2 regions of the Psychrobacillus sp. 05T411 genome follow, and region 1 is predicted to be linked to the other one. Evidence: riboswitches for the same ligand, from Rfam matches in the RefSeq annotation. Region 1 holds a riboswitch; the other holds the start of a gene.
The links. A riboswitch is a leader RNA that binds a small molecule or an ion and turns the genes downstream of it on or off. The one in region 1 is predicted to bind preQ1.
Positions count from the first base shown of each region.

Region 1 (5,609 bases):
TCCGATGATAATGATTTGAAACTAAGTGATATTCCTACACTTGTGGATGCTTTTTATATTGGTGGTACGAAAAATGGTGCACTTTTAGGAGAGGCATTAGTCATTTGCCGAGATTCTTTAAAAGAAGATTTTCGTTTTCATTTGAAGCAAAAAGGGGCACTTTTAGCAAAAGGGAGACTTTTAGGTAGTCAATTTTATGAACTGTTCCAGGAGGATTTATTTTTCGAATTAGCTCAACATGCCAATAAGATGGCGGCCATTCTTAGGGAAGCATGTAGAAATGCCGATTTTTCATTTTTGACTCATTCTCCATCGAATCAAATCTTTCCTATATTACCAAACGCCCTTATTGAGGAGCTTCAAAAAAAATACGCATTTATTGTATGGGAAAAAGTTGATACTACCCATTCGGCGATTCGCTTAGTAACATCATGGGCGACAAAAGAGGAAAAAGTAAAAGAATTTGTGGAGGATTTGAAAAAAATCTAAATTTTTTTGTCCCTGTGTCGCGAACAATTTAGAATTGTTTCTGACACAGGGACATTTTTTAAATCTCTTCCAAAATTCCTTTTACCAATCCTACAAATTTAACTTTTACTTGACTAGCAACTTCAATTACTTCCTCATGATTCAACGGTTGATCTAATATTCCACATGCCATATTCGTTAAGCAAGAGATACCAAGTACCTTCATCCCGCCGTGAGTAGCTATTATCGCTTCTGGTACTGTAGACATACCGACAGCGTCAGCCCCTAATGTACGGATCATACGAATTTCTGCCGGAGTTTCGTAAGTAGGTCCGCTCCACCAAGCATATACACCTTGTTGTAATGGTATATTTTGTTCATTTGCTACTTTATTCGCAATACTACGAAGTTCCTTGCTATATACATCTGATAAATCAGGGAAACGAGTTCCTAATTCATCGTTGTTTGGTCCGATTAACGGATTAGCCCCTGTTAAATTAATATGATCCGAAATTAACATTAAATCTCCAGGGCTAAAGCTTGTATTTACTGCGCCGCAAGCATTTGTAATGATCACGTTTTCAATTCCTAGTGCTTTCATCACACGTACGGGGAAAGTTACCTCATCTAAAGTAAAACCTTCATAATAATGAAAACGACCTTTCATCGCAGCAACTATCTTTCCGTTTAATTCACCGATAACAAGTTCGTTTGCGTGTCCAATTGCTTCGGATTTTGCGAAGTGTGGAATCTCGCTATAAGGAATTTTAACAGCGTTTTGAATATCATCGGCAAGACTTCCTAGCCCCGAGCCTAAAATCAGTCCAATAGAAGGACGGTGGTTTGTTTTACTCATAATGAAATCTCTAGTTTCAATAATATCTTGCATGTTATGCATACATAATTCCTCCTTAAAATAGTACGTTAAGTGTACTTCCTTTTTAATAAAATCCATGTTGTCGTTAAAAGTTTAATGGAGGGAAGGAATATTGTAAAGAAAACTATAAATCACTATTTGACGTTTCCAGAAGTATTCTATATCATATACAAGTACCCGACTTAATCGGGAGAGGTTCATAGCTGATACCCTCTATAAAAAACTATGGATACATGACGTTTCGCCATGTCCATATTTGGGCATGGCTTTTTTGTTTTTATCCTATATGTTTGCGATAGACTGGTTAGAGATGCCTCGTTAGAAACATTTTATTAGGAGGTTTTTATTATGTCTGGCAGAAGCCAAGAAGAAGGTTTGAAGGATTTAACATTGTTGGGGAATCAGGGGACAAAATATTCTTTTGAATATGCACCGGAAGTATTGGAGTCAGTAGATAGTCTCCATTCCAATCGGGATTATTTCGTAAAATTTAATTGTCCAGAGTTTACTAGTTTATGCCCGATTACACAACAGCCTGATTTTGCGACAATGTATATTTCGTACATACCGGATAAAAAGATTGTAGAAAGTAAATCGCTAAAATTGTATTTATTTAGTTTTAGAAATCATGGAGATTTCCATGAAGATTGCGTCAACATCATCATGAACGATCTAATTAAATTATTGGACCCGAGATATATCGAAGTTTGGGGAAAATTCACACCACGTGGGGGAATATCCATTGATCCATGGTGTAACTATGGTAGACCAGGGACCAAATATGAAGAGATGGCAAATTATCGTTTGATGAACCATGATCTTTACCCTGAAAAAATAGATAATCGATAAATTGAATAGTCCGCATAAAGGAAGAGGTTATTAGCTACCCTCTTTAAAAAACTAAGAAGAAAACGGCATTCTTTTTAGAGTGCCGTTTTTTTGTTATAAGGGAGTTTTACTGATGAATCAGGAAAAGGCAATTATTGTATTTAGTGGAGGCCAGGACAGTACAACTTGTCTGTTCTGGGCAAAAGAACGTTTTAAAGAGATTGAGGCTGTGACTTTCGATTATGGGCAAAGGCATCGTCTTGAAATTGAATGTGCCAAAGCAATAACAGAGGAGCTTGGTATCAAGCATCATATTCTCGATATGTCTCTTTTAAATCAGCTCGCACCGAATGCATTAACTCGAGATGATATAGAGGTAGAAGACGGAGAAGAAGGTGGATTGCCGTCGACTTTTGTACCTGGTCGGAATATGCTCTTTCTTTCATTTGCAGGAGTTTTAGCGAGCCAAGTAGGAGCCAAGCATATTGTGACTGGGGTTTGTGAAACCGATTTTAGCGGATATCCCGATTGCCGAGATATTTTTGTTAAATCATTGAATGTAACGTTAAATTTAGCGATGGATGATACTTTTGTGGTGGATACACCACTTATGTGGCTGAATAAGGCGCAAACATGGGAGCTTGCGGACCAGCTTGGAGCACTTAAGTTTGTACGGGAAAGAACGTTGACTTGTTATAACGGTGTAATTGCAGATGGTTGCGGGGAATGTCCAGCTTGTAGGCTGCGAAAAAAAGGGCTTGATGAATATTTAAGCTTCCAAAAGGAGTCTTAGGCTATGACTCATTTTAGAATTGTCGATAAGCTGCAAAAAATTGGGGAAGATATTCAAAGTGGTCAATTAAAGTATCATCAAAAGCGAGTTCTCGTGAGCAAAGAATTTACTTTCGATGCTGCCCATCATTTACACAACTACGAAGGAAAATGTAAAAATTTGCACGGTCATACGTATCGTGCCGTATTAGGGTTAAGCGGATATACGGATGACCGCGGCTTGGTGATTGATTTTGGCGATATAAAAGAAATATGGAAACAAAAAATAGAGATCTATTTAGATCATCGTTATTTGAATGAAACACTTCCACCGATGAATACGACGGCAGAAAACATCGTTGTCTGGATTTACGAGAAACTAAGCGAAACATTGCTTGAGGAAGAACGATATGACGGGGCACGTGTAGAATTTATCAGGTTATATGAAACTCCAACAAGCTACGCTGAAGCGAGACGGGAGTGGATGGAAGTTGAGTAAGATACCTGTAATGGAGATATTTGGGCCTACTATACAAGGGGAGGGAATGGTAGTTGGACAGAAAACAATGTTTGTTCGAACTGCTGGCTGTGATTATTCCTGTTCCTGGTGTGATTCATCGTTTACATGGGATGGGAGTGGAAAGCATCTTATCGTCCAAATGACTGCAGAGGAAATTTGGTCTGAGTTGAAACGTATTGGAGGTAATGGTTTTTCATTTGTCACCATTTCGGGTGGAAATCCAGTACTGCTTCGAAACTTAGAATCACTCATTGCTCTTTTAAAAGAAAGTGATATGAAGATCGGAGTAGAGACACAAGGAAGCAAATGGCAGGAATGGTTGTATGATATCGATGAATTGACGATTTCGCCAAAGCCTCCCAGCTCCGGAATGATCACGGATTTTTCTGTGTTATCTGCTATCATCGGAAAACTTATAAATCGAAACAGTGAGCAGCATATTTCTCTCAAAATAGTCGTTTTCAATCAAGAGGATTATGAGTATGCCAAGCAAGTACACCATCGATACCCAGGGATTCCTTTTTATCTCCAAGTGGGTAATGATGAAATTACAACAACTGACAACCCACAGCTGATCAACCATCTATTAAAGAAATACGAGATGCTGATTGATTGGGTAATTGCTGATGAAGAATTAAAAGATGTCAAAGTACTACCACAGCTTCACGCGCTTATTTGGGGAAATAAAAGAGGCGTATAGCCATAAAAATTACTTGAGGAGTAACATCATGAGAATATTATTTTATTTATTATCTATCGTCACTGCTAATGTAGTAACAGCAGCATTCGCACCATTACAGCTAGGCGTGTTTATCGTCCCTATGGGAACGCTTTTGATTGGAGCAACTTTCATTTTCCGAGATCTTGTACAAAATAAATACGGAAGGAAAAAGACATATTTATTTATTATTATAGCTTTAGGTTTATCCGCGTTGGTTTCATTCATGCTTGGGGACACATTATTAATTGTAGTGGCATCCGCACTGTCATTTGTTGTCGCTGAAACAGCGGATACTGAGATCTATACAAGGCTGAAACTGCCAATGGCTTGGCGTGTGTTTTATAGCGGAATTGTCGGAGGATTTCTAGACTCTGTCATTTTCGTTATAATTGGCTTAAGTCCACTTGGAGCTAATTTTCTCCCTTGGGAAGCAGTGCCTTTTGCTATTTTGGGACAAATTATCGTGAAGACGGTTATTCAAATGTTTGGTGCATTGGTATTGAACCAAGTTTATGTAAGTAGAAGAAAGCAGCTTGTTTCAGAATAAAAAAAAACCCTGTGTAGGAAACAATTCTGAATTGGTTCCTACACAGGGACATGTTTTAAGCTCCAAATCTCTTCCTGTAACCGCACTTCCTACACATTTCTTCCACAGCTTCTCTTCTAGAAAAACCATCATACAAATTATTGGCTCTTTCTCCCTCGATAATTTCAGAGAAAGGTTTATCATTAATATTACCGAGATCAATTACACCTTCCCCATCTAGACAACAAGGTACTACTGTGCCATCTACAAGGATGGCTGCTTGGCTGCGCAGGGCATGACAAAAACCTTTTCCATCGTCTTCCGGTGCTAGTAAACTCGGCCATTGGAATTCATGGTCTTGGTTAATATAAATGCGGTCTGCAATTTTTACTCCACTTCCAGGCACAACTTTTTCTTCAATTTTGTAATCTAAATTAAACTCTTTTTCTAAGATATCTAATGTTTCTTGGTTTTTTCTCTTTTGTTCGCTTGTTGCATGAACCGGGTCTAAATTCCATAAGCGGAAGGAGATGAGGACCCCTTGTGCTGCAGCTTCTTTTGCAAACGAAAGAATTTCTGCTAAGTATCCTTCACGGTCGGTAGAACCTTCATGTCCATCAAAACTATGGAGTGAGAAGTTCATTTGTCGTAGCGCCGGTTTACCTAACAGTTTATGTCTATTCTTTTTAAGGAGTGTCCCGTTTGTTGTTATATTTACTTTAAATCCTTTTGCGTGTGCCGCATCTAATAATTGATCGACTCTCGGGTGGAGAAGGGGTTCTCCTTTCACATGTAGGTAAATATATTTCGTATGTGGTTTGATTTGATCTAGTATTTCATTAAATTTATCTACTTTGAGAATATTTGCCTTCCTTGCAGTCGGAGGGCAGAAGCTACA
Region 1 covers NZ_JBFTLO010000005.1:182,071-187,679, reverse strand. Annotated here, with positions in the region: gene AC1DFT_RS05830 (threonine aldolase family protein) at 1-489, shown strand, start outside; gene AC1DFT_RS05825 (purine-nucleoside phosphorylase) at 548-1,366, opposite strand; PreQ1 riboswitch class I at 1,532-1,578, shown strand; gene queF (preQ(1) synthase) at 1,694-2,194, shown strand; gene queC (7-cyano-7-deazaguanine synthase QueC) at 2,307-2,966, shown strand; gene queD (6-carboxytetrahydropterin synthase QueD) at 2,970-3,443, shown strand; gene queE (7-carboxy-7-deazaguanine synthase QueE) at 3,436-4,164, shown strand; gene AC1DFT_RS05800 (VUT family protein) at 4,193-4,732, shown strand; gene AC1DFT_RS05795 (radical SAM/SPASM domain-containing protein) at 4,788-5,609, opposite strand, start outside.

Region 2 (17,888 bases), on a different contig from region 1:
TTGGAGCAGTTTTGATAGCAGGTATTATTTTCTTATTATTAACATTTACAAAGTTACGAGAAGTATTAATTAAGTCAATTCCTACTTCCATAAAGTATGGAATTACTGCTGGTATAGGGCTGTTTATCGCATTTGTCGGATTGAAAATGTCTAAAGTGGTTGTTGGAAATAGTGACGCGCTTGTAACGCTTGGTGATTTGCATGATCCAGTTGCAGTCTTATCGATTATTGGTTTGTTTGTAACAATCATATTAATAGCACTTCGAGTAAAAGGGGCGCTATTTGTTGGTATGTTCGTTACTGCAATTATCGGTTATTTTATGGGGATGTTACAGTTAGACGGGGTAGTTTCGACTCCGCCATCCATCGTGTTTTTTGATGTAGATATTCCGGGTGTGTTTACGAGTGGTTTATATGCTGTCGTATTTTCATTTTTACTTGTGACGATATTTGATACAACTGGAACGTTGATAGGTGTGACAGAGCAGGCAGGTTTGATGAAGGATGGGAAATCGCCAAAATTGAAATCTGCATTTGCTGCGGATGCGTTTGCTACAACTGTTGGAGCAACTTTTGGGACGAGCCCGTCTACTGCTTATATTGAATCATCGACTGGAGTAGCAGCAGGAGGACGATCTGGATTAACTGCACTTGTAGTAGCAATTCTATTTTTCGTTGCTTTGTTTTTCTCCCCATTAGTGTCGGCCATTTCATCGCTTCCAGCCATTACAGCTCCTGCTTTGATCATTGTTGGCTGTTATATGATGGAGGGACTTGCAAAAATTGATTGGAAAAAGTTCGATGATGCATTTCCGGCTTTTGCGATCATTTTAACGATGCCTTTAACTGGAAGTATTGCAACAGGTATTGCGGTTGGATTCATTATGTACCCTATTCTTAAACTTGTAAGTGGTAAAGGTCGTGAAGTACATCCGATTATATACATTTTCGGGGTTATTTTTGCGATTCAAATGATTTTCTTTCCTTGATATAAATGTAATGAAAAACTTCCAATAGTTTGATTCTATTGGAAGTTTTTTTATATTATTTCGAGGATACGACTAAAAATCGTACCGGTTTTTCCGTTAAGTTATACCAATAATGCGTTTTATTTGCATCGAACATAGTAGATTGTTGCTCTTCTAAGCTTTCTTCACTCCCGTCAATTACCACCGTTAACGTCCCTTTTATTACCATTAAAAATTTGTGCCCACTATGTGAAAAAGCATTCCCTTTATTTTCCCCAGGTTGCAGTGTGACTAAAATTGGTAAATAGGAAGCATCGACAATTCCATTTGATAAATCCTGATAATAAAATTGCTGTCTGATGGCATCTAAGTTATCGGTTTGGGAATGGTCGGAAAAGAATATAGTTGGATTTACCTTCAATGCATCCGCTATTTTCTTTAAAGACTCTAGCGTAACACTCGATTTTCCACGTTCTACTTGGGATAAGAAGCTAATAGAGACGCCTGTGAGTTCAGCTAGATTCTTTAAGGTAAGTTTTCGTTCCTTACGTAATTGTTTTAATATCTTTCCTATAGAATTAGAAGTCATATTTACTACCCCTTTTGTAATACTCTTAATTTAAATCATACATTATTTTTTTTAGGACGGCTAATAGAGATAATGCGTCTTAGTCATCGGCGTCTCAATCCAAGTGAAGAGCTTTTTTGAGAATTGGTTGCTTTCACCAGCAATTTGGTTGCTCTCATGTTGGTTTGATTGCTTTCGGAATAGAATTGATTGCTTTAAGGGACCGATCTGTTGCCCTTAGCCGTTTTCTGGATGAATAAATTGAATAAAGTGGAAAATCTCAGCGGACACCTCATCTAACTGACTACGACGCAGTATCTCTATAATATTCAATATCGAATTGACAGAATATTTTAGATTAATTACAATAGAACTGGGAGAGTTAAAGTGTCACTTCAATTTTAAAAGGGGAGATGTAAAGTGGATCCAAAACAAATGAGGAAAGTGTGGGTTGCTAGTTTAGTAGGAAGTTCGATCGAATGGTTCGATTACTTCTTGTACGGGACAGTAGCAGCTCTAGTGTTTAACCAGTTATTTTTTGTTACGGAAGATCCATCGGTGGGAACTATTCTTGCCTATGCATCATTTGCATTAGCATTCTTTATACGTCCATTCGGAGGGGTTATTTTTAGTCATATTGGCGATAGAATTGGGCGAAAGAAGACGCTTGTAATTACGTTAAGTTTAATGGGAGTTGCAACATTTGGTATGGGGTTACTTCCAACTTACCAAGCAATCGGTGTATGGGCTCCGATTCTTTTAATAACCCTTCGTCTTGTACAAGGTTTAGGTATTGGGGGAGAATGGGGAGGAGCGTTACTTCTTGCGGTTGAGTATGCGCCGAAAGAAAAACGTGGTTTATATGGGGCTATTCCTCAAATGGGTGTAACAATTGGGATGGTTCTAGGGACTGTTGCATTATCGATCATGACATTATTGCCTGAAGGTTCATTTATGACTTGGGGTTGGCGTGTTCCATTTATCTTTAGTGCATTATTAGTTGTTTTTGGGTTATGGATTCGTAAAGGAATTGACGAAACGCCATCATTTAAAAAGGTGCAAGAATCAGGAGAAATTCCAAAACTGCCGATAGTAGATACGTTAAAGTATCATTGGCGCGAAGTACTAATTGCAATCGGTGCGAAAGTAGTAGAAACTGCACCATTTTATATTTTCGGTACCTTTGTCGTATCGTACGCAACAACAAATTTAGGCTTCTCCAGAACTGCAGTGTTAAACTCGGTGATGATCGCTACAATTGTTACGACGATTTTGATCCCGATTATGGGAAGCCTGTCGGATAAAGTGGGTCGCAAAAAACTATATGTTGCTGGAACGATTGGAATGATTTTATTTGCATTCCCTTATTTCTGGATGTTGCATCAGCAATCTGTTGCATTATTAGTGATTGCAACGATTATTGGTTTAGGTATTATCTGGTCTCCGATTACAGCGGTATTAGGTACGATGTTCTCGGAAATCTTTGATGCTAAAGTGCGATATACAGGAATTACGTTAGGGTATCAAATCGGTGCAGCGGTAGCTGGTGGTACTGCTCCGCTCGTTGCGGCAAGCTTACTATTGAAGTTTAATGATTCTTATATTCCAGTTGCGTGCTATATTATTTTCACTGCAGTTATTTCATTGATCGCAATATGGGCTGTAAAAGATCGCAGCCAAGAGAATTTGGATGATATTAGCAAAGTAGATGCTGAAAACTCAAAAGAGAATTCTAACGTTTCCAATGCATTGGGCAAAGCATAATAAGTAAAGCGATAAAAGGAAATATCTCGTCTTTCGCTAAGGTTTGTGAAAGACGAGTTTTTCTTAATTAATGGAGGTTTTTTTCATGTTAGTAGTAAATGAACAACAAATTATGCATACCTATGTTATGAAGGATGCAATTCAAGATATCACCAAAGTATTAAAAGCCAAGGAAGAAGATAAGATTGCTAGCCCTCTTCGTACTGTGATCGACTTTCCGAAGCAAGAAGCTTCCGCATTATATATGCCAAGTGCGGACTTAGAAGATGAAGTGGCGGCGGTAAAGCTGGTCACCATTTTTCCACATAACCCAGCGAAAGGCAAAGCAACAACACAGGGAGTCATTTTACTCTCAGATGGATCAAATGGGGAACATATAGCTATGTTGAGCGCCTCCTATTTAACGAGACTTCGCACTGGTGCATTAAGTGGGATAGCAACAAATTACTTAGCAAAAAAAGAGGCAAAAGTATTAGCTGTAATTGGAACGGGAGCGATGGCATTTGAGCAAGTGTTAGGAGTCCTTGCTGTTCGTCCAATCGAGCGCATTCTACTTGTAAACCGTAATCCAGAAAAAGCGAAAGCATTTGGAGAAAAACTCCATGCGTTTGGTGTAGAAACTTCATGTGAAGTTATAGAAGATGTAGCGGTCGCTATCAGACAAGCAGATATTATTAACTGTGCAACGCGTGCAATCGATCCCGTATTTAATGGAGAAGATTTAAAACCTGGCGCACATATAAATGGGGTAGGTTCTTACTTACCGCATATGCATGAAGTAGACATAAGGACGATTACTCGTGCAACAAAAATTGTGGTGGATGATTTAGCTGGAGTAAAAGAAGAAGCCGGTGAACTAATCGATGCACAAGAAAAAGGAAAATGGTCATTTGAGCAAATTCATGGGGAATTAGGAAAGCTTGTAGTAGATGCGATAAAAGGTAGAGAAAATGAAGAAGAAATTACTTTTTTCAAATCTGTTGGGGCTGCATACTTTGATTTAGCCGTTGCAAAAGGCGTATATGCCAAAGCGAAAGAGCAACAAATAGGAAATGAAATAGACATGTAATATTATTATCTTATATGGACATATTGAAAATAGAAACTGTCTCCAATGGTTACATTTTTGGAGACAGTTTCTATTTGATTGACAAGGTTTTTTTCTCATGTTAAAATTACTTTGAATTAGAGATATTTTAATTAAAGGAATCATAATATAGGAGGAATATAACATGAATCATTTAAAAGGTATGCACCACGTTACTGCCATTACAAGTAGTGCAGAAGAGAACTATAAATTTTTTACTTATACATTAGGAATGCGTTTAGTCAAAAAAACTGTGAACCAAGATGATATACAAACGTATCACTTGTTTTTCGCTGATGATGTAGGCGGAGCGGGAACAGATATGACTTTCTTTGATTTCCCAGGCATTCCAAAAGGGACACATGGAACAAACGAAATTTATAAAACAGGATTCCGCGTACCGAGCGATGCGGCATTAGATTATTGGGTAAAACGTTTCGATCGTTTAGAAGTAAAACATACTGGAATTCAAGACCAATTCGGTACAAAAGTTCTCTCATTCGTAGACTTCGATGACCAACAATATCAATTAGTGTCAGATGAGCATAATGAAGGTATTGCATCAGGAACACCATGGCAAAATGGACCAGTTCCTTTAGAGTATGCAATTACAGGGCTTGGACCAATTCATATTCGAATTGCAGAATTCGATTATATGAAGGAAGTATTGGAAAAAGTAATGCTATTTAAAGAGATTGCACAAGAAGGTTCTTTGCATTTATTTGAAGTTGGGGAAGGCGGAAATGGTGCCCAAGTCATTGTAGAGAAAAATATTATTCTTCCTCCAGGACGACAAGGGTTTGGTACAGTCCACCATGCAGCTTTCCGTGTAGAAGATCGTTCGGTGTTAGATGAATGGACGACTAGAATGGAAAGCTTCGGATTCCAAACTTCTGGTTTTGTTGATCGCTTCTTCTTCCAAAGTTTATACGCAAGAGTTGCAAATGGAATTTTGTTTGAGTTTGCGACGGATGGTCCAGGATTTATGGGAGATGAACCTTACGAAACACTTGGAGAAAAGCTATCTTTACCACCGTTTTTAGAACCAAAACGTGATCAGATAGAAAGCTTAGTTCGACCAATTGATACGGTAAGAAGTACGATTGACTTTGTAAAAGAATAATGAAACAAAAAGAGGTCATTTTCTATTGTGAAAATGACCTCTTTTTGTTTAGAAACGGGTAAAATTATTAGAATGTGTAATGCTATTTTTAGGTTCAATTATTTTGTTTTTCTAGAAGAGTACGCTATCGTTTAACTGAGACCATTATTAAAAATAAGGGGACGAGATAATTGAGCAATACAAAAGCATTCAGAAACATCAAATATTCCGTATTAGATTTAGCTCCTATTACGAAAGGTAGCTCTCCATCAGAAGCATTTCTAAATACAAAAGATTTAGCACAGCATGCAGAAAAGTGGGGATATAATCGTGTGTGGCTTGCGGAGCATCACAGTATGCCAGGTATCGCGAGTTCGGCTACTTCCGTAGTTATGGGGTATGTTGCAGCGGCAACGAAAAAAATTCGGATAGGTTCCGGTGGTATTATGTTACCAAACCATGCGCCTTTAGTTATCGCAGAGCAATTTGGTACGCTTGAGGCGATGTATCCGGGAAGAATTGATCTAGGGCTTGGTAGAGCTCCAGGAACGGACCAGCTAACAGCGATGGCATTGCGACGTGATTCCAGAAGTAGTGGGCATGACTTTCCTCAGCAACTAGAGGAGTTACGCGGGTATTTAGATGCTAATTCTAAATTCAATAAAGTACGAGCAATACCAGGTGAGGGGCAAGATATTCCTATTTGGTTACTTGGATCCAGTGGCTTCAGTGCTACTTTAGCTGGCCAACTTGGATTACCTTTTTCATTTGCCAGTCATTTTTCTCCCGAAAATACTTTGCCAGCACTTGAACGCTATCGTCAATATTTTGAGCCATCAGCAGTATTGGACAAACCATATGTGATGGTTGGTGTTAACGTCGTTGCAGCGGATACAACAGAAGAGGCAAAAATACTTTCGACAACGCATCAACAACAATTTTTAAGTTTAATCAGAAACAGACCTAGCCAAATCCAACCACCAGTTGAAACGATGGAAGGAATTTGGAATCCGCTTGAAAAAGAAAGTATTCTAAACCAACTGAAATCGACGATTATCGGAAAACCAGAGGAAGTAAAAGAGAAGCTTCAAGCATTTGCAGAAGAAACAGATGCGGATGAGTTAATTATTAATTCAACGATTTATGACCATAAAGCTCGACTCCGTTCGTATGAAATAGTTGCGGAAGTAACGGGGATGAAAGCTTAAAGAAATAAACCGGATTCTATATTATTTAGAATCCGGTTTTTCTTTATATAGTAAAATGTTAATTGCCAGAAAAATAGATGGCTTTTTTGGAGTAGCATAGGGTATGGCACTTATTATATTATGCGTGATATAGAGATACTGTGTCTTAGTGACCGCTGTGATTTTCGCTGCAGTCGTACGCTCACCCTACGGAAAGCGTCCGCCCTGCTGCAAAAATCCCTGCGGACACTTCATACAACCCGCTACTACGCAGTATCTCTATTGTGTGAGTCATTCTGTTCATCGTTCGTGTTTGTTATATCGATCAGAGACGGGCACTTTAACATTTTTGTTCTATTTATGATTTAATAAAACTTTTTTAGGGTATACAGAGTTACAGTTAAATATAGTGTATTAAGGGGGAAAGCCTAGTTGATCCAATTTGATAAGATTACGAAAGTATTTGAAGACGGCACGAAGGCATTAAACAATATAACATTGTCCATTCCCGCTGAAGCGTTAGTTGCTATTATCGGTCCAAGTGGTTGCGGCAAGACAACATTGATGAAAATGATCAATCGTTTAGAAGTTCCAACCTCCGGAGAAGTATATGTAGAAGGGAAAGCAGTCTCTTCTCTAGATGCAGTGGAACTTCGAAAAACAATTGGCTATGTTATTCAACGAATAGGTTTGTTTCCACATATGTCCATAGAAAGAAATGTATCGCTTGTACCGAATCTCAAAGGATGGCCAAAAGAAAAAACGTATGGAAGGATCTATGAACTAATGCAAATGGTAGGTCTCGATCCTAACCAATATTTGACTAAATATCCACTAGAACTAAGTGGGGGACAACAGCAACGAATTGGAGTGGTAAGGGCGTTAGCTGGAAATCCAGAGATCGTTTTAATGGATGAGCCATTTAGCTCCTTAGATCCTATTAGCCGTGAGCAATTACAAATAGAAACGAAAAAAATACAAAAAAAACTCAAGAAAACAATTGTATTTGTTACACATGATATGGATGAAGCTTTAAAAATAGCAGATATCATTGTTGTGATGAAAAATGGTCGAATTGAGCAAATAGGTACACCTACAGAACTAATCGAAAGTCCAATCAATCATTTTGTAAAAAACTTCATAGGTGTGGAACGTATTAATCGAAAAAAATCGGTTGGAAAGCGTACGCTTGAGGAGTTTATATCTTTTTTTGAACAAGACGAACAATCCTCCCATCTAGTAGTAGATGCCTCCATATTAGTAGAAGAAGCAATTGCATTATTAGAAAACGAAGGAACGAAAAAGTTGCTTGTAAAAAAGGGAAAGAAGGAGCTGGGATTTGTAGACCAATCCATTCTTCTACGTGCAATCCTTGCAAAAGAGGAGGTATCGTGAATGCAAACTTTTTTAGAGACGATTCAAAGTAGGGCAGATTTAATACAAGCTTCCTTTTTACAACATATTTATTTATCTTTTATTGCGTTAGCGATAGGTATTGGGATTGCCTTGCCGTTAAGTATTTTTGTTGCGAGGTATCGAAAATTTGCGGAACCGATTATTGGGGTGACTGCTGTTTTTCAAACCATTCCTAGTCTGGCTTTGTTTGGATTTCTAGTGCCACTCATTGGGATAGGCACGTTGACTGCTTTAATTGCCTTAATTATTTACGCACTTTTACCTATTTTAAGAAATACATATACTGGCATAACCTCCATAGATGATTCGATTATTGAAGCGGGGCGCGGAATGGGAATGACGACAAATCAGTTGTTATGGCAGATTGAGTTTCCGCTTGCTTTGCCATTTATCATGGCAGGAATTCGTACTGCAACTGTTTTGACGGTTGGAATTGCGACACTAGCTACTTTTGTTGGGGCAGGGGGACTAGGGGATGTTATTTATAGAGGTTTACAATCATATAATAATGCGCTCGTCTTAGCAGGGGCTTTACCAGTTGCTTTATTAGCCATTTTGTTTGACCTTGCTTTGAAGTGGATCGAGAAAAAAGCGACACCAAAAGGAATAAATACAAGGGGATGATGAGGAATGAAGAAAATGTTGGTCATGATTGGAATGGCAGCAATTGTATTACTAAGTGCTTGTTCGAATTCGGGAGAGGCGCTCGTTATCAGTGGGAAGCCTTGGACAGAACAATATATATTGCCGCAAATTTTAGGGCAATATATTGAGGCRAGTACAGATTATCAAGTGGAGTATAAAGAAGGACTCGGGGAAGTGGCGATTATGACACCAGCACTTGAAAAAGGTGATATTGACTTATATGTGGAGTACACGGGAACAGGTTTAAAAGATGTGTTAAAAGAGGCGTCTGAAGTAGGGGAAAGCTCGGAAAGTGTGTTGGAAAGAGTGAAGAAAGGGTATGAAGAGCAGTTTCAAGCAACTTGGTTAAGTCCGCTTGGTTTTGAAAATACCTATACATTGGCGTATGCCAAAGACAAAGATTATGATGCAAAGACTTATTCTGATCTTGTGGAAGTTTCTAGGTTTGGGAATATGGTATTTGGAGCCCCCCATGCTTTTTATGAACGGCAAGGTGACGGATTTGATGATTTGATCAACTCTTATCCATTTACATTCACGGAAACGAAAAGCCTCGATCCGAATTTAATGTATGAAGCTGTAAAAAATGGTGAAGTAGATATTATTCCAGCATTTACTACAGATGGACGAATTGAACGTTTTGAATTACAGACAACAGAAGATGATTTAGGATTTTTCCCTAAGTATGACGCAGCTCCTGTTGTACGTTTAGAAGCTTTAGAGAAGTTTCCAGAGCTCGAAAAAGTATTAAATGAGTTAGCCGGGAAAATTTCGGAAGAGMATATGTTAAAGATGAATGCAAAAGTAGATATTGACGGAGAAAAAGCGGAAGATGTTGCCCATGATTTCTTAGTGGAGAAAGGTTTGATTGAGAAATAATATAAAAACACCCGGTTCTGATTTGGGAACCGGGTGTAAATTATTTAAATCATTGCTTTAAAATTTAATCGCTTATTTAAAGCAGTCATAATCGGAATACCTACTGCCAATACAGCGAATTCACCAGCTGCAACTGTTAACCATGTATAGAAAAATGGTAGATCAAATGCAAGCTGTAGTTCAAATGCAATGATAAACATTGTAAACGTGAAGATGAGCGTATTGAATACCATACGTGCAACATGTCCTTTAACAAACTTAGTTGCAAAAATAGTAAGTGATAAAGTAATAATCGAATGTGCTACCCCAAATGTTAAATCATATGCAGCCATAGGGGAAAACATATTCGTTACGATTACACCAAGTACAATTCCAAAAAAGTATTTTTTATTAAAGACAATCAGGTGATTGAACATTTCGGCAATACGAAATTGTACTGCACCAAATGCAAAAGGTGCAATTAGAAGCGAAACCGCAACATATAAAGCTGCAATAATACCACTTATTGCAAGAGTTTTCGTTTTCATTATTCATTTCTCCTTAGTTTTTTTCCGTGGGAGGTTCTCGAACCACGTGATTTGTAATCACAATTGATAATTCTATGACAAAAGTAGAGTGTTTGTCAAGAGAGTGTTACAGTTATGTTACTGGTGCCTGGCACCAGTAACATAACTGTAACACTATTGGGGAAATAAATAGTTCTGTAAATTAGTAAAGTATATTAGGAACTGGTGTTAAGAAGGAAGGGTTTAAATGAAACAAGTACTATCGATCTTTAGTGTGTTGTTGCTTCTTATTACATTTGGCTGCACACTAGAACCGAAAAATGAAAGTCAAGAAACAGAAATAGAAACATCTTCAACTGAAACAAAGGCTAAAAAAGAAATGAGCGTTCATTTTATAGATGTTGGACAAGGAGATTCTATCCTTATTCAATCTCCTGAAGGAAAGAATATGCTGATCGATGGTGGGAAAAAGGAAGTGGGAAAAGATGTAGTGACATACTTGCGACAACAGGGCGTGGAAAAGTTAGATTATGTTGTAGCGACACATCCAGATGCTGATCATATTGGTGGACTGCTCGCAGTGTTAAACTCTATTTCGATTAAAAACTTCGTAGATTCGGGAAAAGAGCATACTACGGAGACGTATGAGAAAATGTTACAGCTTATTTTGGACAAGCATATCCCGTTTATAGTGCCAAATGTAGGCGATACGATTCCTTTAGATTCGGGTATAGAAGTCACTGTTTTAAATACTGGGGAGAAAGATGATGATAATAATGAGGCTTCTATTGTGTTGAAGGTACAATATAAGGATGTTTCATTTTTATTAACCGGGGACGCTGATGCAGGTGTGGAGAAAAGTATGCTGAGCGAATATGATTTGAAATCTACTGTTTTAAAAGCTGGGCATCATGGTTCTCATACGAGTAGTTCGGATGCTTTTATTCGGGAGGTTCAACCGGAAGTGACGATTTTAAGTTATGGAGAGAATAATATGTATGGTCACCCTACTCCGGAAGTTGTGACTAGATTGAAAAAAGTAAATTCGGACATTTATAGTACTGCGGAAGTTGGAAATATTGTAGTGAAAACGGATGGAAGAGATTACACTGTTGAGACGGATTCTATTCCAAACGAAAAAGAAAACGTGGCAGAAACACCGCTTTATATTTCAGAAAAAGATGTGCGTGAAGAAATCGTTGGTATTACAAATCAGGGGGAGGAGGCAGTTAATTTAGAAGGATGGCAATTGGTTTCTGTTGCGGGCAACCAAGTGTATAATTTTCCGAATATATCTATCGAGGCAGGAGAAACCATCTATATTACAAGTGGTCCAGATGCATTAGAAGACGCAAGCCATTTGAAATGGACAAATAGACAAATGTGGAGAAACGAAGGCGACGCAGCGCAGTTACTAAATGAGAAGGGGGTAGTGATGAGTGAACTCAAATAAATACACACTCGATCGAGTAGAGGGGGAACTCGCGGTATTCTTAAAATACCCGAGTGAAACAAAAACACTGCATATTCCTATTTCTGAACTAGACGTGAGCTTAAAAGAAGGGTATATTGTGCATATCCTCGTCGAGAATAACAGATATAAAGTGGAACACTTAGAAGAAGAAACAGAGAACCAAAGAAAAAAAGTACGAGGATTATTAGAACAATTGAAAAACGAGCGAAAGTAAAATTATCATTATGACAGATATGTTACGGGTGCCTGGCACCCGTAACATATCTGTCATAATTGCTTAAAGGGTAGTGTCTCGTAGGAAGTTTTGTACGATATGATGGTCTGGTTCGTATGTTCTGAGTGTATAGCCTTCTTTTTGAAGCCATTCTATTATTTGCGGTAGTGCTTTTGTTGTTTGGCTACGGTCGTGGAGAAGGATGATGATGTCACCGTCTCCGGATTTGTAGGCTTTTTCTACTCCGATTTGGACATTTTGGACAATTTTATTTGCTTCTTTATCGGTGTATTTCCAGTCGTTCGAATCGATGTCCCAATCCCATAGTTTAAAGTCGTTCTTTATTAGCTTGGCTTTCATAGCAGTTGTTATATGTGGTTTGCTGCCATAGGGTGTGCGGACAAGTTTTGTGTCTTTCCCAGTCATTTTTTTGACTAGTTTCGTTCCTTCAATCATTTCGTCTATGAAAGATTTGGAAGAAAGGTAAACTTTGCTTTTATCATGTGTCATGCTATGCGTTCCGATATAATGACCATCTTTTACTACTGAATTGATAATGGATGCGTTCTTTTTCATATGGTTTCCTAAAAAGAAGAAAGTTGCTTTGGCATTATATTTTTTTAATATGGAATTATTGAGAGCAGTAAATTTGTTGGGACCGTCGTCAAACGTTAAGTAGACATTTGCTTTTGAAGTGGTCGTTGAAGGTTGTTTTTTATTCAAAAGTTTCTCTAAATAGCCTTCAAAATTTGCGTGCGACATATGAGTCCAGTCTTCTTTGTAGATACGTTGTGTTTTCTGTTTTTCGAAGTTTTTCACTTTGTATCCTATTTCATTTGCCATATATTCTACACTGATAAAAAGTTTGCCATCCACTTTAACAATTGGGGACCACTCGAGTGCTACCCCGTCTTTAGATGTTAGTTGTGACTTTTCGTTATAACTAATTTCTATTCCGTTTTTTCGTATGTAAGTAATGCCTTTTTCTATTTCAAAAGGGATATCTAGATGTGCTGCAATTTCCTCAAGTGGAACTTTTGGATCTTGATTGATTACTTTGATTTCACTAAAATCGAGCAAGTGATCTTGGAAGGCTATGAGATGGGGCAAAGGTGTTTCGGCTGCTATTACAACGGTTGTACTAAAGATAGTAGAAATGATAAAAGCAGCCAATATTATAAAATATCTTTTCATGAAATGGATCACTCCTTATATAGTTTAGAATCTCTTTTTTAAAACTATATGTATTTGGTAATCCATGTATGCTTGTTATAAACTATGAATAAAGAGAGGTGAGTTTCGTGGCAAATAATAATAGAATGCCAGATAGTGCAACGTCTCATGCAAAGCCTAATTATAGAAAGGCGATACTTTGCGTGGGAAGACCTTTAATCGCCATTTCATAATGTCGGCTTTGCACCTTATTGGAAGTTTAAAAAAGATAAGGAGCGAGCAACATGACTTATGTAAAAGCAACTTCTGTATTACCTGAAGATCTTGTAAAGGAAATCCAGAAGTATATACAAGGGGAAACTATTTATATTCCGAAACTTGATAACAACTACAAGCAGTGGGGAACATTATCTGGAGAAAGACAGAGAATCGACGATAGAAATTATTCGATTAAACAAGCTTATAAGAGTGGAACTTCGATGGTTCAATTAGCGGAAGAGTTTTTTCTATCCGTTGAAACGATTAAAAAGATAATTTATACAAAGTAATTTATACTGAGCTGATAAATCCATAAAAGGATTATCAGCTTTTTGTATGCAAAGAACATTTCCCAATCGTCTTTTCCATTTATTAAAAGATAACTTCCCGCTACAATAAACTAGTAGAAAACATTAGTAAAAATGTGTTAAGGAGAGATAAGTATGCATCCTTTTATTAGAAACGATCAATTTAATTTCATAAAAAATCAAGGGCAAGCATTAATAAATGGTCATTCTACGGTAAACGATCAGCGCGTATTAAATGCTTTAAAGTCCATAACTAGCGAAAAAATATCCAATTTGTTCGAAAATCTAAATGAAGAACAAAGACAATTCCTACATCCCATTATAGAAATAAAAGAAAAAGCAGATGCCGAAGCATTATTGGCACATATAAAACCTTATGTCATCCCTTTTAAAGAAGTAACAGAACAAACCATTAAAAAGTTATTTCCAAAAGTGAAGAAACTAAAAACTCCTTCACTAGAAAATATAGATTTTAGGGAGATTTCTTATTTAGGATGGTTGGATAAAGGCTCCAACAAAAAATTCCTTATTGTAGAATATCAAGGTAAACTAGTTGGAATTATAGGAGACTACACAATCTCCAACAAGAAAGGTATTTGTGCGCTATGCAATCGCATCGAGGAAATTGGAATGTTTACCTCTGCAGTAAAAGGCGCAACACAAGATGCTTATATTAAGAGGGGCAATTATATTTGCCAAGACAGTCATAAATGTAATCACAATTTGATCTCATTAGACAAACTTAATGAATTTGTAAATCTCATAAATGGATGATTACAATCTTGTTGCAGGTGCCAGGCACCCGTAACAAGATTGTCATAAAAGGAGGGAGGGAAATAGAAGTGGAAGAGGAATTGCTAAAGATTTTTGATAGAAATAGAAATGCTATCGGAACGGCTGCACGCCATGAAGTGCATAAGCTTGGACTTTGGCATGAAACGTTTCATTGTTGGTTTATCAGTAGGGAAGAAGGAATAGATTATATCTATTTGCAAATTAGAAGTGAATCCAAAAAGGATTATCCTGGATTGTTAGATATTACGGCTGCAGGTCATTTATTAGCTTCGGAGACCGTGCGTGATGGCGTTAGAGAAGTGGCGGAAGAGCTTGGAATTATGGTGTCATTTGAGGAATTAGTTTCGCTTGGGATACTGGATTATTCGGTGACTATGGGTGAACTTATTGATAAAGAGTTGGCCAATGTTTATGTTTATACATGCAATTTAGATTTTGATGATTTTGTCCTTCAAACAGAAGAGGTTTCAGGAGTTGTTCGAGCGGAATTCAAGCAATTTACGGAGCTTTGGTCAGGGAAATCGAATAATCTAGAAATAGAAGGTTTTGTAATAAGTGAAGCAGGAACAAGGATCCCTGTTAATAAACTAGTAACGATAGCTAGTTTCGTGCCCCATGAAAATTCATATTATGAATCAGTAATTGAAGGGATAACCAATAAAGTAATTCTTCGCGATTTCGGCTTAGAATAAAGTTTTAGTTATTAGTGAATAGAAAAGGGGTTGCACCAAAGATAATAATAATCTCTTGTGGCACAACCCCATTTGGTTATTCTAATATTTTAATCGTTACGTTTTTACGTCCCCATTTATATGCATCGCTTTTAGAGGAGAAAAACACATCAATTTTGTTTCCTTTAATATTTCCACCTGTATCGCCTGCAATAGCATATCCATATCCTTCTACATGAACTTTTGTTCCGAGCTTGATGACTTTTGGATCAACCGCTATTACTTTAATATCCGGATTCTTTTTTAAGTTAATGCCTGTGCTTGTAGTCCCAGAGCAACCGTTGCAATTCGCAGTAAATGCACTAGCGGATACAACAATCTCCTTCACGACTTTATCCTCTGAATCGGAGCGAGAAGGATTTTTTGTTTTTGCAGCTTGTTTTGTAGTAGTGATTTTCAGTTTTTGTTTCGGTTGAATCGTATCAGATGTTAAGTTATTCCATGATTTTAAATTGGAGATCGATACATTATATGTTTTCGCAATTTTATATAATGTGTCCCCTTTTAGTACGGTGTGCGATGAAGATGCTGCCACACCTGTTGAAGTTCCGCTAACCAATAATGCAAATGTGATGATGAGTGTCCCAAGAATTTTTCTCAAATACTCTACCCCTTGCTATTTAGTCTACTCCATATATTAGCAGTGTTGTATTACAGGAACATTACGACGATTTACCAATAACATTACAAAGTAGATGTCTAATATTACAAGGCAATAAAAAGAGTGTATGCACCAGCCATTTGAAACATGCCAAAAACCCTTCAAATTAATATTTGAAAGGCTTTGTAAGTATATGTTTTAACTGAATTGAGAGAGTTTCGTGACTGACGAGCATTTACCTCAATGAAAAAGGCAGACTCACAAGAATCTGCTTTAAGGGGAGGTGGTTTTAAAAGTATCTCCACCCTGTATGGTTCCATTTTCATAGCCTTTGTAGAACCAGGATTTACGCTGTTCAGAAGTACCATGGGTAAAGCTTTCTGGTACGACATACCCCATTGCTTGTTTTTGCAATGTGTCATCACCGACCGCGCTTGCAGCAGTCAGTGCTTCATCTAAATCCCCTTCTTCCAACAAGCCCATTCCTTGTGCATGTTTTGCCCATACTCCGGAGAAATAATCTGCTTGAAGTTCAAACCGAACAAGGTATTTATTGAATTCCTCTTCGCTTAACTTTTGTCGAAGGGGCATTACTTCCTCCGTAGTTCCTAGCAGTGTTTGTACATGATGACCTACTTCATGAGCGATCACATAAGCCATGGCAAAATCCCCAGGTGCATGGAATTTCTCTTGCAATTCCTGATAAAAGCTCAAATCGATATACAATTTTTGATCACCTGGACAATAAAAAGGACCGACAGATGCACCTGCAGCGCCACATGCCGAATTTACACTATTGGTATAAAGAACAAGCGTTGGTTCTGTATATTGTAAGCCATTTTCTTGAAATATTTTGGTCCAAACTGTTTCTGTATCCGCGAGCACAACAGATACAAATTCTGCTAGTTCTTTTTCTTGTGCCGTTTCCTCGTATGGGACAGAGCTAGATGGCTCGGTTACACCTAAATTACCAATTAAATCTGCTGGATTTCCACCAAGCAAGGTTACGATAAGCACTATAATTAATCCTAAACCTCCGCCAACACCAGCAATTGCTTTTCCGCTGCCTTTACCACGTCTGTCTTCTACATTGGCACTCCGCTTTCTACCTTGCCATTTCATCTCGTTCACTTCCATTCGCACTGATATAATTATCTTATACCCAAATTCTTTAAGTTTAGACAATAATAAATGGAATGTTTCGGCTATAATTATACAAAAAGGGTGGGAATTTATGATGATGCTAAAAAAACCAAAAATGCTTCAAGCGGGCGATAAAGTAGCTACGATCAGTTTATCTTGGGGTGGTGCAGGGGAACCTGATTTAACATGGAGGTATGAACAAGGAGTCGAACGACTAGAAAAAGTGTTTGGTCTTGAGGTCATTGCAATGCCAAATAGCTTAAAAGGCGCTGATTATTTATATGAAAATCCACAAGCAAGAGCAGAGGATTTGATGGATGCTTTTAAGGATCCTTCGATTAAAGGAATCATTTCCAATATTGGCGGGAGTGAAAGCATTCGCCTATTTCCATATATTGATTTTGATGTCATTCGATCAAATCCGAAAGTATTCATTGGTTACTCAGATTCTACTGTGACTCATTTGTTTTGTCACAAAGCGGGAATTTCTTCTTTTTACGGTCCTGCCATATTAATGGACTTCGCCGAAAATGTAGAAATGCATGATTACACAGTGGAAGCTTTGAAAAAGACTTTATTTTCAAATGAAGTAATCGGGGAAATTAAACCAGCGCTTGAATGGACCAGTGACCGCCTGGAATGGATTGAAACAAACAAATATACAAAACGAAAAATGTATCCCAATAAAGGTTATGAGGTGCTGCAAGGAAGTGGCATAGCTCAAGGAACATTAATCGGAGGATGCATCGAAGTATTAGAATTTGCAAAAGGAACGTCTCTTTGGCCAGACCAATCGTATTGGAAGGATAGTATATTATTTTTCGAAACGTCCGAAGAAATGCCAGAACCTTCGAATATCGAATATTGGCTACGGAACTACGGTTCACAAGGAATTTTACAAAAAGCAAAGGGCATCATTTTCGGAAAACCTTTGAAAGAAAAATATTACGAAGAGTATAAAGAGTCAATTGTAAAAATTATGAGAGAGTTAGAGTTAACGAATTTGCCTATTCTATACAATTTGAACTTTGGTCATACCGAGCCGAAATTTGCCTTACCGTATGGAGCT
Region 2 covers NZ_JBFTLO010000016.1:12,435-30,322, forward strand. Annotated here, with positions in the region: gene AC1DFT_RS13490 (NCS2 family permease) at 1-989, shown strand, start outside; gene AC1DFT_RS13495 (helix-turn-helix domain-containing protein) at 1,045-1,557, opposite strand; gene AC1DFT_RS13500 (MFS transporter) at 1,957-3,300, shown strand; gene AC1DFT_RS13505 (ornithine cyclodeaminase family protein) at 3,386-4,369, shown strand; gene AC1DFT_RS13510 (ring-cleaving dioxygenase) at 4,533-5,510, shown strand; gene AC1DFT_RS13515 (LLM class flavin-dependent oxidoreductase) at 5,681-6,697, shown strand; gene AC1DFT_RS13520 (ABC transporter ATP-binding protein) at 7,109-8,071, shown strand; gene AC1DFT_RS13525 (ABC transporter permease) at 8,072-8,716, shown strand; gene AC1DFT_RS13530 (glycine betaine ABC transporter substrate-binding protein) at 8,723-9,616, shown strand; gene AC1DFT_RS13535 (QueT transporter family protein) at 9,661-10,143, opposite strand; PreQ1 riboswitch class I at 10,151-10,195, opposite strand; gene AC1DFT_RS13540 (MBL fold metallo-hydrolase) at 10,370-11,575, shown strand; gene AC1DFT_RS13545 (DUF3006 domain-containing protein) at 11,562-11,810, shown strand; gene AC1DFT_RS13550 (polysaccharide deacetylase family protein) at 11,874-13,004, opposite strand; gene AC1DFT_RS13555 (CD3324 family protein) at 13,268-13,531, shown strand; gene AC1DFT_RS13560 (FusB/FusC family EF-G-binding protein) at 13,685-14,323, shown strand; gene AC1DFT_RS13565 (NUDIX hydrolase) at 14,392-15,036, shown strand; gene AC1DFT_RS13570 (3D domain-containing protein) at 15,113-15,676, opposite strand; gene ypfJ (KPN_02809 family neutral zinc metallopeptidase) at 15,950-16,798, opposite strand; gene AC1DFT_RS13580 (S66 family peptidase) at 16,917-17,888, shown strand, end outside.
Region 2: it holds a riboswitch for preQ1, as region 1 does, so the genes downstream of both, AC1DFT_RS13535 (QueT transporter family protein) here and queF (preQ(1) synthase) in region 1, are expected to answer to the same signal.